2 regions of the Lactobacillus sp. PV037 genome follow, and region 1 is predicted to be linked to the other one. Evidence: a T-box and tRNA genes for the amino acid it is inferred to sense, from the RefSeq annotation. Region 1 holds a T-box; the other holds one or more tRNA genes.
The links. A T-box is a leader RNA that pairs with one kind of tRNA and senses whether it is charged. The one in region 1 lies ahead of pheS (phenylalanine--tRNA ligase subunit alpha), so its partner is inferred to be a tRNA-Phe.

Region 1 (4,097 bases):
CTTCTATTTGGCACCGTAACTACTAATTCATCCCCATTAATTTGAGTTTCAAAATTCAATCGATCAAAAATCTTCTCAATTTCTGCGCTAGTCAATTCAGTTCCCAACACTTTGTTAATGTGCGAAATAGTTGTCTTAACTACAGCTGGCTTTCTTTCTTGCTTAGTAGGACGAATCACACCAGTAGCAATCTTTCCTTCAGCTTCATTACGCAAAAGCAAAGCAGCCATATCAAGTGCCTTTTCAGTATTATCCCAGTTAACACCTTTTTCAAAGCGACTAGAAGCTTCGGTTCTGTTAGCGTGGCGAACCGCAGACTTTCTTACACTAGTTCCATCAAAAATTGCTGACTCTAAGATAATATCAGTGGTATCATCTTCAACTTCAGAATTTTTACCACCCATTACTCCTGCCATCATTACAGGTTCTTTTCCATCAGTAATTATAATATCACGTGGATCTAATTCAACTTCTTTATCATTCAATAAAGTAAGCTTTTCACCTTGCTTGGCATTTCTAACTTCAAAATTACCATTTTCAAAAGTACGAGCGTCGTAAGCATGCATTGGTTGTCCAGTTAACAGCATGACATAATTTGTAATATCAACTACATTATTGATTGGACGAATTCCTGCATTCCAAAGTCTTCTTTGCATCCATAATGGACTTTCGCCAACCTTAACACCAGTAATTTTACGCAAAGACATTTTAGGAGCAAGTTTTTCATCAACTTCAGTCTCTAACTCACCAGTCCAATCTGCACCATCTTCTTTTAAAACAACTGGTTCAATCTTAGGCTTTTGGTCAACAATTGCCCCAACTTCATAAGCAGCTCCTTCCATTGATAGTGTATCTGCACGGTTAGGAGTAATGTCAAAATCTAAGATATAGTCGTCCATTCCTAAGGCCTGGTAAACATCTTCACCTGGTTTTACATCAGCATCTTTAGGAAAAACAAAAATTCCATCTGCATACTTTGGAGGAACAATCTTATCAGCAAAGCCAATTTCTTGCAAACCACAAATCATCCCGTTTGATTCAATACCACGAATCTTACCACGTTTAATCTTATGGTTACCTGCAATTCTTGCTCCATGAAGCGCTACAATTACATTTTGACCAGCTGCTACATTAGGAGCACCACAAACAATTTGAACCGGTTCATCTTCACCTACATCTACTAAACATTTGTGCAAGTGAGTTCCTTCGATGTCTTCACATTCTAAAATATGTCCTACAACTAATTTTTTTAATCCATCTTCAGGATGGTTAACTGATTCAATTTCTACACCAGTACGTGTAATTTTTTCTGCTAAGTCTTTTGGGTCAATATCTAAATCTAAAAAATCTTGAAGCCAATTATATGAAACAAGCATTAGTCTTCCTCCTTACGGAATTGTGCTAAGAAACGAACATCATTAGTATAGAAATCACGAATATCATTAATTCCATACTTCAAAATTGCAAAACGATCAAGTCCTACCCCAAAGGCAAAACCACCATAAACTTCTGGATCTACACCTGCATTACGCAAAACGTTTGGGTGAACCATTCCAGCTCCTAAAACTTCAATCCAACCAGTGAATTTACAAATTGGGCAGCCTTTACCATCACAATTAAAACAAGATACATCCATTTCTACAGATGGTTCAGTAAATGGGAAATATGATGGGCGCAAGCGAGTCTTTCTATCTTGGCCAAACATATGCTTAGTAATCATTTCCAAAGTACCCTTTAAATCAGACATAGTTACATTTTTATCAATCACTAGGCCTTCCATTTGTTGGAATTGGTGTGAGTGTGTTGCATCATCATCATCGCGACGATATACTTTACCAGGTCCTACCATCTTTAAAGGACCCTTTGAAAAATCATGCTTTTCTAAAACACGTGCTTGGTCACCAGAAGTTTGCGTTCTCAGCAAGTTTTCTTCGTCGATATAAAAAGTAGCTTGCATATCACGAGCTGGGTGATCCTTTGGTAAGTTCATCATTTCAAAACAGTAGTGATCTGTTTCAATTTCAGGTCCCTGAACTACCTTGTAACCCATCCCAATAAAGAAACTCTCTAAATCATCTAAAATAATGTTAATTGGGTGCATTGAACCAACATGACCTTTACGTCCAGGAAGAGTTACGTCAATTTTTTCTTCTTCTAGGCGACGTGCAATTACTGCTTGGGTCATCTTTTCTTTAGCTTTATCAAAAGTCTCTTGGAAGTAGTCACGCAATTGGTTAACTTTTTGTCCAACTTTAGGACGTTGACTTGCTTCTACTTCTTTCATTGAGTGTAAAATTTCTGTCAATTGTCCTTTACGGCCAACTAAGTTGACCCTAATTTCATCAAGCTTTTTTTGAGTATCAGCTTGCTTAATCTTTTCGGTTCCTTCTTCTTTTAACTTATTTAATTTCTCGAATAAGTCCATTATTTTTTCCTTTCCGATAAAAAAAGCCTCATCCCCTAAAAAGGGACGAAGCTTCGCGGTACCACCCTAGTTTAAACTAGCACAAAAGTGCGTGTTCACACTCTTTTACGTTAACGGTGAAATACCGGAATTGATTAGATTCTGCTCCTAAGATGAAATTCATGTTTATTCTATAGGCTCTTTCACCAACTTAAGCCCTCTCTAAAATAGAAATCCTCACTACTAATCTTGATCAACGCATTTAATTTTTAATTATATTTATTATGTTAAAACAAAACTTAAATTCTTGCAAGATAGTTTATTCCCACTTATCTGCCCAATTATGTACGCTATCAAAAACGGGCTTTAATTCACTACCTTTTGAAGTTAAAGTATAAGAAATAATTCCAGTTTCATCATTAACAGTTCTTTTTACAATATCTAAATTTTCAAGTTCTTTAAGTCGTTCTACCAAAACTCGGTCACTGCATTTACTGATGCAACGTGCCAAATCTTTAAAGCGCATTTCTTGAGTATCACATAAAGAACTAATAATTAATCCATTCCACTTCTTACCAATAATGCTAAAAGCATTAATAAAATGATCACAGAGACTATAGTCTTCTACTTGACTACAACCTTCTTGGGATTTTGTTTGGATAGTGTCTGACATGGTTATTCCTCCTAAAATCTCTAAATCTGTTATATCATTTATTATAAAATGCTCACTTACTAAATACAAGTATTAATCTTAGACAAAATGGTAGATCATAATGCCAGCTGCAACTGCTGCATTTAAAGATTCTGCTTGTCCTTTAATTGGAATATAGATTTTTTTATCAGCTGCTTCAATGACCGGCTCACTTGCTCCATGAGCTTCATTTCCAATCACCAAAGCTAGCTGTGGTACAGGAACTACATTTTCAATCTTCTTAGCATCTGGATCTAGTACGCTCACATAAACTGGAATCCCACCATTTTCAAAACTAGAAATCGCATCCATAATTGGCATTTGAATAATTTGAATGTGGAATTGACTTCCTTGCATACTACGTTGAACTTTAGGGTTATAAAGATCAACTGACTCTTGCGATAGAACCACCCCATCAAAACCAGCAGCGTCTGCTGTTCTAATAATTGTTCCCACATTACCAGGATCAGTTAAATTATCTAAAACGACCCACTTACCATACTCAAAACTAAAATAACGTGGTTGATTAATTGGCAAGACCATAAAAATATTTTGACTATTTTTTGTTGCACTCAAATGATCACTAATTGCTTCATTAATCAAAATAGTTTTATCGTCGGAAAAATCTTCCATTGTTTCAGCTTCTAAACGAGTCAAAGAATCTTGAGTTGCTAAAAGATAGCGATAATTCAAATGGCTTTTTAAAGCTTCCTTAACTAGATGAAAGCCTTCAATTAAATAAAGCCCTTCTTCTTTACGGTATTTCTTTTTTTCTAACTTGCGGATATCCTTAATGAGTTTATTATTTACTGAATTTATTTCAATCATTTAAATTCTTCTTTCTAGGTTCTTCCTTTATTTTATCGAATTAGCGTTATAATTGAAATAATTACAAATTAATTTAAGTCTTTAAAGGGGATTTTATCATGCAAACTAAAAAAATTACTGTCCACGGTCATGTCCAAGGTGTTGGCTTTCGTTGGTGTACTCAAAATGTCGCAA
Region 2 (4,097 bases), 100 kb from region 1:
CAAATTACTTATTAAACTGCTCTTTCTCCTAGATTTAAATGTAAACTATCTACTAAACTTATGTAAAGAAGTGCCAATAGGTTAAATTTAAGGGGATAAGCAAGCTTTATAAAGTGGAGAAATTACTGCCTAGGGTACCTGGTTGGGCCCCTCTCTGCTCTTTTATCAAGGAGTGAGAGACGCTACTTCCTATTTTCTAGTGAGTTTTCTTATCATGAGTAATGAGTTCCTCGCTAAAATTTATTCTAAAACCAGTTCTGAGGTTGGTAGTGACTTGAATATTAATGATTTATTGATGAATACCATAAGAAGCCCCTAATTCTAAAATTTTCTGTAGGAATGGTATTAAAGAACCATTCAGTAGCTTTGAGTAGCAATCCAGAGAGTAAGGGAAAGATTTTTATTATAAAAGTCGGACTGCATGATGAAACTTCTATTTTAGCCAAATCTAGAATACACAGCACAAACTTGTTAGATTGCAAATTACCTCTAAAACACCTATCGTAAAAGTGGGAGAATGAAATTCTTCTCACTGTAAACTCTATTATTAGAGCTAAAAATTTTTAACCAAAAGACAAGAGATTTTAAAGATTCCTACTAAAAATAGATTTTTGTAAATTTTAAAATCTATCAGAGTTTGGCAATTAATCTTGGAAGGTCTGATAGTAAGGTGTAAGACGTATTTTTGCAAGGAAGACTAAGTATTATACCCTAGTGTATTTATCGCTTAGCGCTGCTTATAGTTGGAGGCAGCAAAATTCAAACCAATAGAGCTTAAACCGTTTAAAGCTCAATGTGAAAGATACTTGAGTATTTAAATAAAGCTGAGGCAAGTGAGAAGTAAAAGAAAGAATAGAAAAGTGAAATTATTTAAAGGGGAAAGAGATAACAAAGGGATGAAAAAGAAGAAGTCAGGTTTATTTTTACACATCTAAACACCAAAAATGTTCTTACTAACATGAGGCAGAAGAGAATTTTATAAAATATGAGGGTTATAAAAGGCGCCATTAAAAGGTTTAAGAAAATAGGAGAAAATAATTTTAAAAAACACTTGCATAAGTCAGGTTTTTCTAGTATTATGATTATTGCTGATGCGATGAAAAGTGAGAAAGCTTAAATCAAGTCAGAAAAAAGTAAAAAAAGTTGTTGACGAAAGTTAACAGATCTGGTATCATTAATAAATGTGTTAGATAAGAAGGCCCGTTGGTCAAGTGGTTAAGACACCGCCCTTTCACGGCGGTAACATGAGTTCAAATCTCGTACGGGTCATTACCATTTAATGGTAATATTATGGAGGATTACCCAAGTCCGGCTGAAGGGAACGGTCTTGAAAACCGTCAGGCGGGTTCTGCCCGCGCGTGGGTTCGAATCCCACATCCTCCTTATTATCGCGGGATGGAGCAGTCTGGCAGCTCGTCGGGCTCATAACCCGAAGGTCATAGGTTCAAATCCTATTCCCGCAATTTGGTCCCTTAGTGTAGCGGTTATCACGCCTCCCTGTCACGGAGGAGATCACCGGTTCGATTCCGGTAGGGACCGTAAATGGCTCGATAGCTCAGTTGGTAGAGCAAAGGATTGAAGCTCCTTGTGTCGGCGGTTCGATTCCGTCTCGCGCCATTCTGGAGGCCTAGCGAAGTGGCTAAACGCGGCGGTCTGTAAAACCGCTCTCTCTGAGTTCGGTGGTTCGAATCCACTGGCCTCCATAAAATAGGGATATCGTATAAAGGTAGTACATCGGTCTCCAAAACCGCTAGTGTGGGTTCAATTCCTACTATCCCTGTTTTGATATATTATTTATCAAATCCACGGCGGAATTGGTGAAGTGGTTAACACACCGGTTTGTGGATCCGGCATGCATGGGTTCGATCCCCATATTCCGCCCTAACATTGGAATATAGCCAAGCGGTAAGGCAATGGACTTTGACTTCATCACGCGCTGGTTCGAATCCAGCTATTCCAATTGGTTATTGTAAACGCAGAAGGTGGCGGTGTAGCCAAGTGGTAAGGCAGAGGTCTGCAAAACCTTTATCGTCGGTTCAAATCCGATCACCGCCTTTGTCTGGAGTTCTAGAGTTTAACTTTATGGCGATGTGGCGGAATTGGCAGACGCGCCAGACTCAAAATCTGGTGTCCCTTGGGACGTATCGGTTCGACCCCGATCATCGCTATTAATCAGACAGGAAAAAAACACGTAAGCTTATATACTTACGTGTTTTTTTGTATTCTTGATTCTCGTTGTAATCTTTCTCTTTAAACTTTATAATATAAAGAAGAAATATGGAGGTAGCTTTATGAACATTGGTCTATTTACAGATACTTATTTTCCCCAAATATCTGGAGTAGCGACTTCAATTCAAACTTTAAAAAATGCATTAGAAGCTCAAGGTCATTCTGTATTTATTTTTACTACTACCGATCCTCATTTGCCTAAAGGGACAGTTGAGCCAAATGTCTTTCGTTTAAGTAGTGTACCTTTCATTTCTTTTACAGATCGAAGAATTGCATTTAGGGGATTATTTCAAGCTACCAAAATAGCTAAAGAAGTAAAATTGGATGTCGTTCACACCCAAACTGAATTTTCGATGGGTGCTATTGGTAAATATGTTGCCCATAATCTTAAAATCCCTGCTATTCACACTTATCATACAATGTATCAAGACTACTTACATTACATTTTAAATGGTCATTTATTAAAACCATATCATGTAAAGCAATTTTGCCGAGCATACCTTCATAATATGGAAGGTGTTATTGCTCCAAGCATCCGTGTAAAAGATACTTTAAGAGAATATGGGGTAAAGATACCTTTGAAGATAATTCCGACGGGAGTGGATCTTAAAGGAATTAATGAGACCCCTCGAAGAGATGTAAGAAAAGATTTAGGATTAAAAGAGAGTGATAAAGTATTATTAACTTTGAGTAGAGTAGCTCCTGAAAAGAAAATAGGTAATTTATTAGCAGTCCTTCCAGAATTAATTAAGAAGCATCCCACTGTAAAGCTTGTAATTGCGGGCGATGGACCGGATCTCAAAAATTTAAAAAATAAAGTTGAAGAGATGCACTTAGAGGAATATGTACTTTTTATTGGAAGTGTGGAGCATAGTGATGTGGGAAATTATTATGCGATGGCTGATCTTTTTGTTTCAGCAAGTGATACCGAAACTCAAGGATTAACTTATATAGAAGCAATGGCAGCAGGAACACCAAGTATTGTTTATGCGACTGAATATACTGAACAAATATTTAACCATAAAGAATTAGGGGCAGTTTTCACTTCTCAAAAACAAATGGCAGAATTGATAGACAACTATTTAAATAAGGTACCACTTGTAATTTCTAAAGATCTATTAAAAGAAAAGCTAAAAGAAGTATCTGCTGAAACTTTTGCAAAAAATGTCGTGAACTTCTATCAAGAAGCAATAGATAAACTAAACACAACTGAGGTATTAGATGATTAGAATTAATATGTTTTCTCAAGCTGATAGCGTTCAAGGTCAAGGCGTGGGGTCAGCGTATAAAGAATTAATCCGACTCTTGAGAAAGAAACTCGTTGATGACTTTTATGTCACGGTTAATCGCTATGGAACCAGTGATCTCACGCATTACCATACAATTAATCCAACCTATTTTGCCAATAGTTTTTCTAAAAGTCGTGGTCGAAAGATAGGATATGTACATTTTTTACCTGAAACCTTAGAAGGATCTATAAAACTTCCTGGATTTGCTCAAGGAATTTTGAATAGATATATAATTGATTTTTATGATCGCATGGATCAAATTGTAGTAGTTAATCCGATGTTTATTGGAAAGTTAGCTCAGCATGGGATTGATCCGCAAAAGGTAAAATATATTCCTAATTTTGTCTCAAAAAGTGAATTCTATGAACAAACTCAAGAAGAAAAAAATGCGTTTCGAAATTCTTTAGGAATTCCCTTAAATAAATTAGTTGTTTTTGGGGATGGACAAGTGCAAGAACGTAAGGGTGTAGATGATTTTGTCAAATTAGCAAAAAAGAATCCAGATATTCAATTTATTTGGGCAGGTGGTTTCTCCTTTGGAAAAATGACCGATGGCTATAATCACTTCAAAGAAGTAGT

Region 2: it encodes a tRNA-Phe, which carries the amino acid that the T-box ahead of pheS (phenylalanine--tRNA ligase subunit alpha) is inferred to sense. The anticodon was not compared.

What each region holds. Positions count from the first base shown of each region.
Region 1 is NZ_CP041987.1:1,035,381-1,039,477, forward strand. It holds gene pheT (phenylalanine--tRNA ligase subunit beta) at 1-1,376, opposite strand, end outside; gene pheS (phenylalanine--tRNA ligase subunit alpha) at 1,376-2,425, opposite strand; T-box leader at 2,464-2,670, opposite strand; gene FP435_RS05610 (winged helix-turn-helix transcriptional regulator) at 2,724-3,077, opposite strand; gene FP435_RS05615 (TrmH family RNA methyltransferase) at 3,156-3,923, opposite strand; gene FP435_RS05620 (acylphosphatase) at 4,022-4,097, shown strand, end outside.
Region 2 is NZ_CP041987.1:1,138,204-1,142,300, reverse strand. It holds tRNA gene FP435_RS06115 (tRNA-Glu) at 1,198-1,269, shown strand; tRNA gene FP435_RS06110 (tRNA-Ser) at 1,293-1,383, shown strand; tRNA gene FP435_RS06105 (tRNA-Met) at 1,390-1,463, shown strand; tRNA gene FP435_RS06100 (tRNA-Asp) at 1,467-1,539, shown strand; tRNA gene FP435_RS06095 (tRNA-Phe) at 1,545-1,617, shown strand; tRNA gene FP435_RS06090 (tRNA-Tyr) at 1,622-1,703, shown strand; tRNA gene FP435_RS06085 (tRNA-Trp) at 1,710-1,780, shown strand; tRNA gene FP435_RS06080 (tRNA-His) at 1,809-1,881, shown strand; tRNA gene FP435_RS06075 (tRNA-Gln) at 1,889-1,960, shown strand; tRNA gene FP435_RS06070 (tRNA-Cys) at 1,985-2,055, shown strand; tRNA gene FP435_RS06065 (tRNA-Leu) at 2,085-2,168, shown strand; gene FP435_RS06060 (glycosyltransferase family 4 protein) at 2,292-3,458, shown strand; gene FP435_RS06055 (glycosyltransferase family 4 protein) at 3,451-4,097, shown strand, end outside.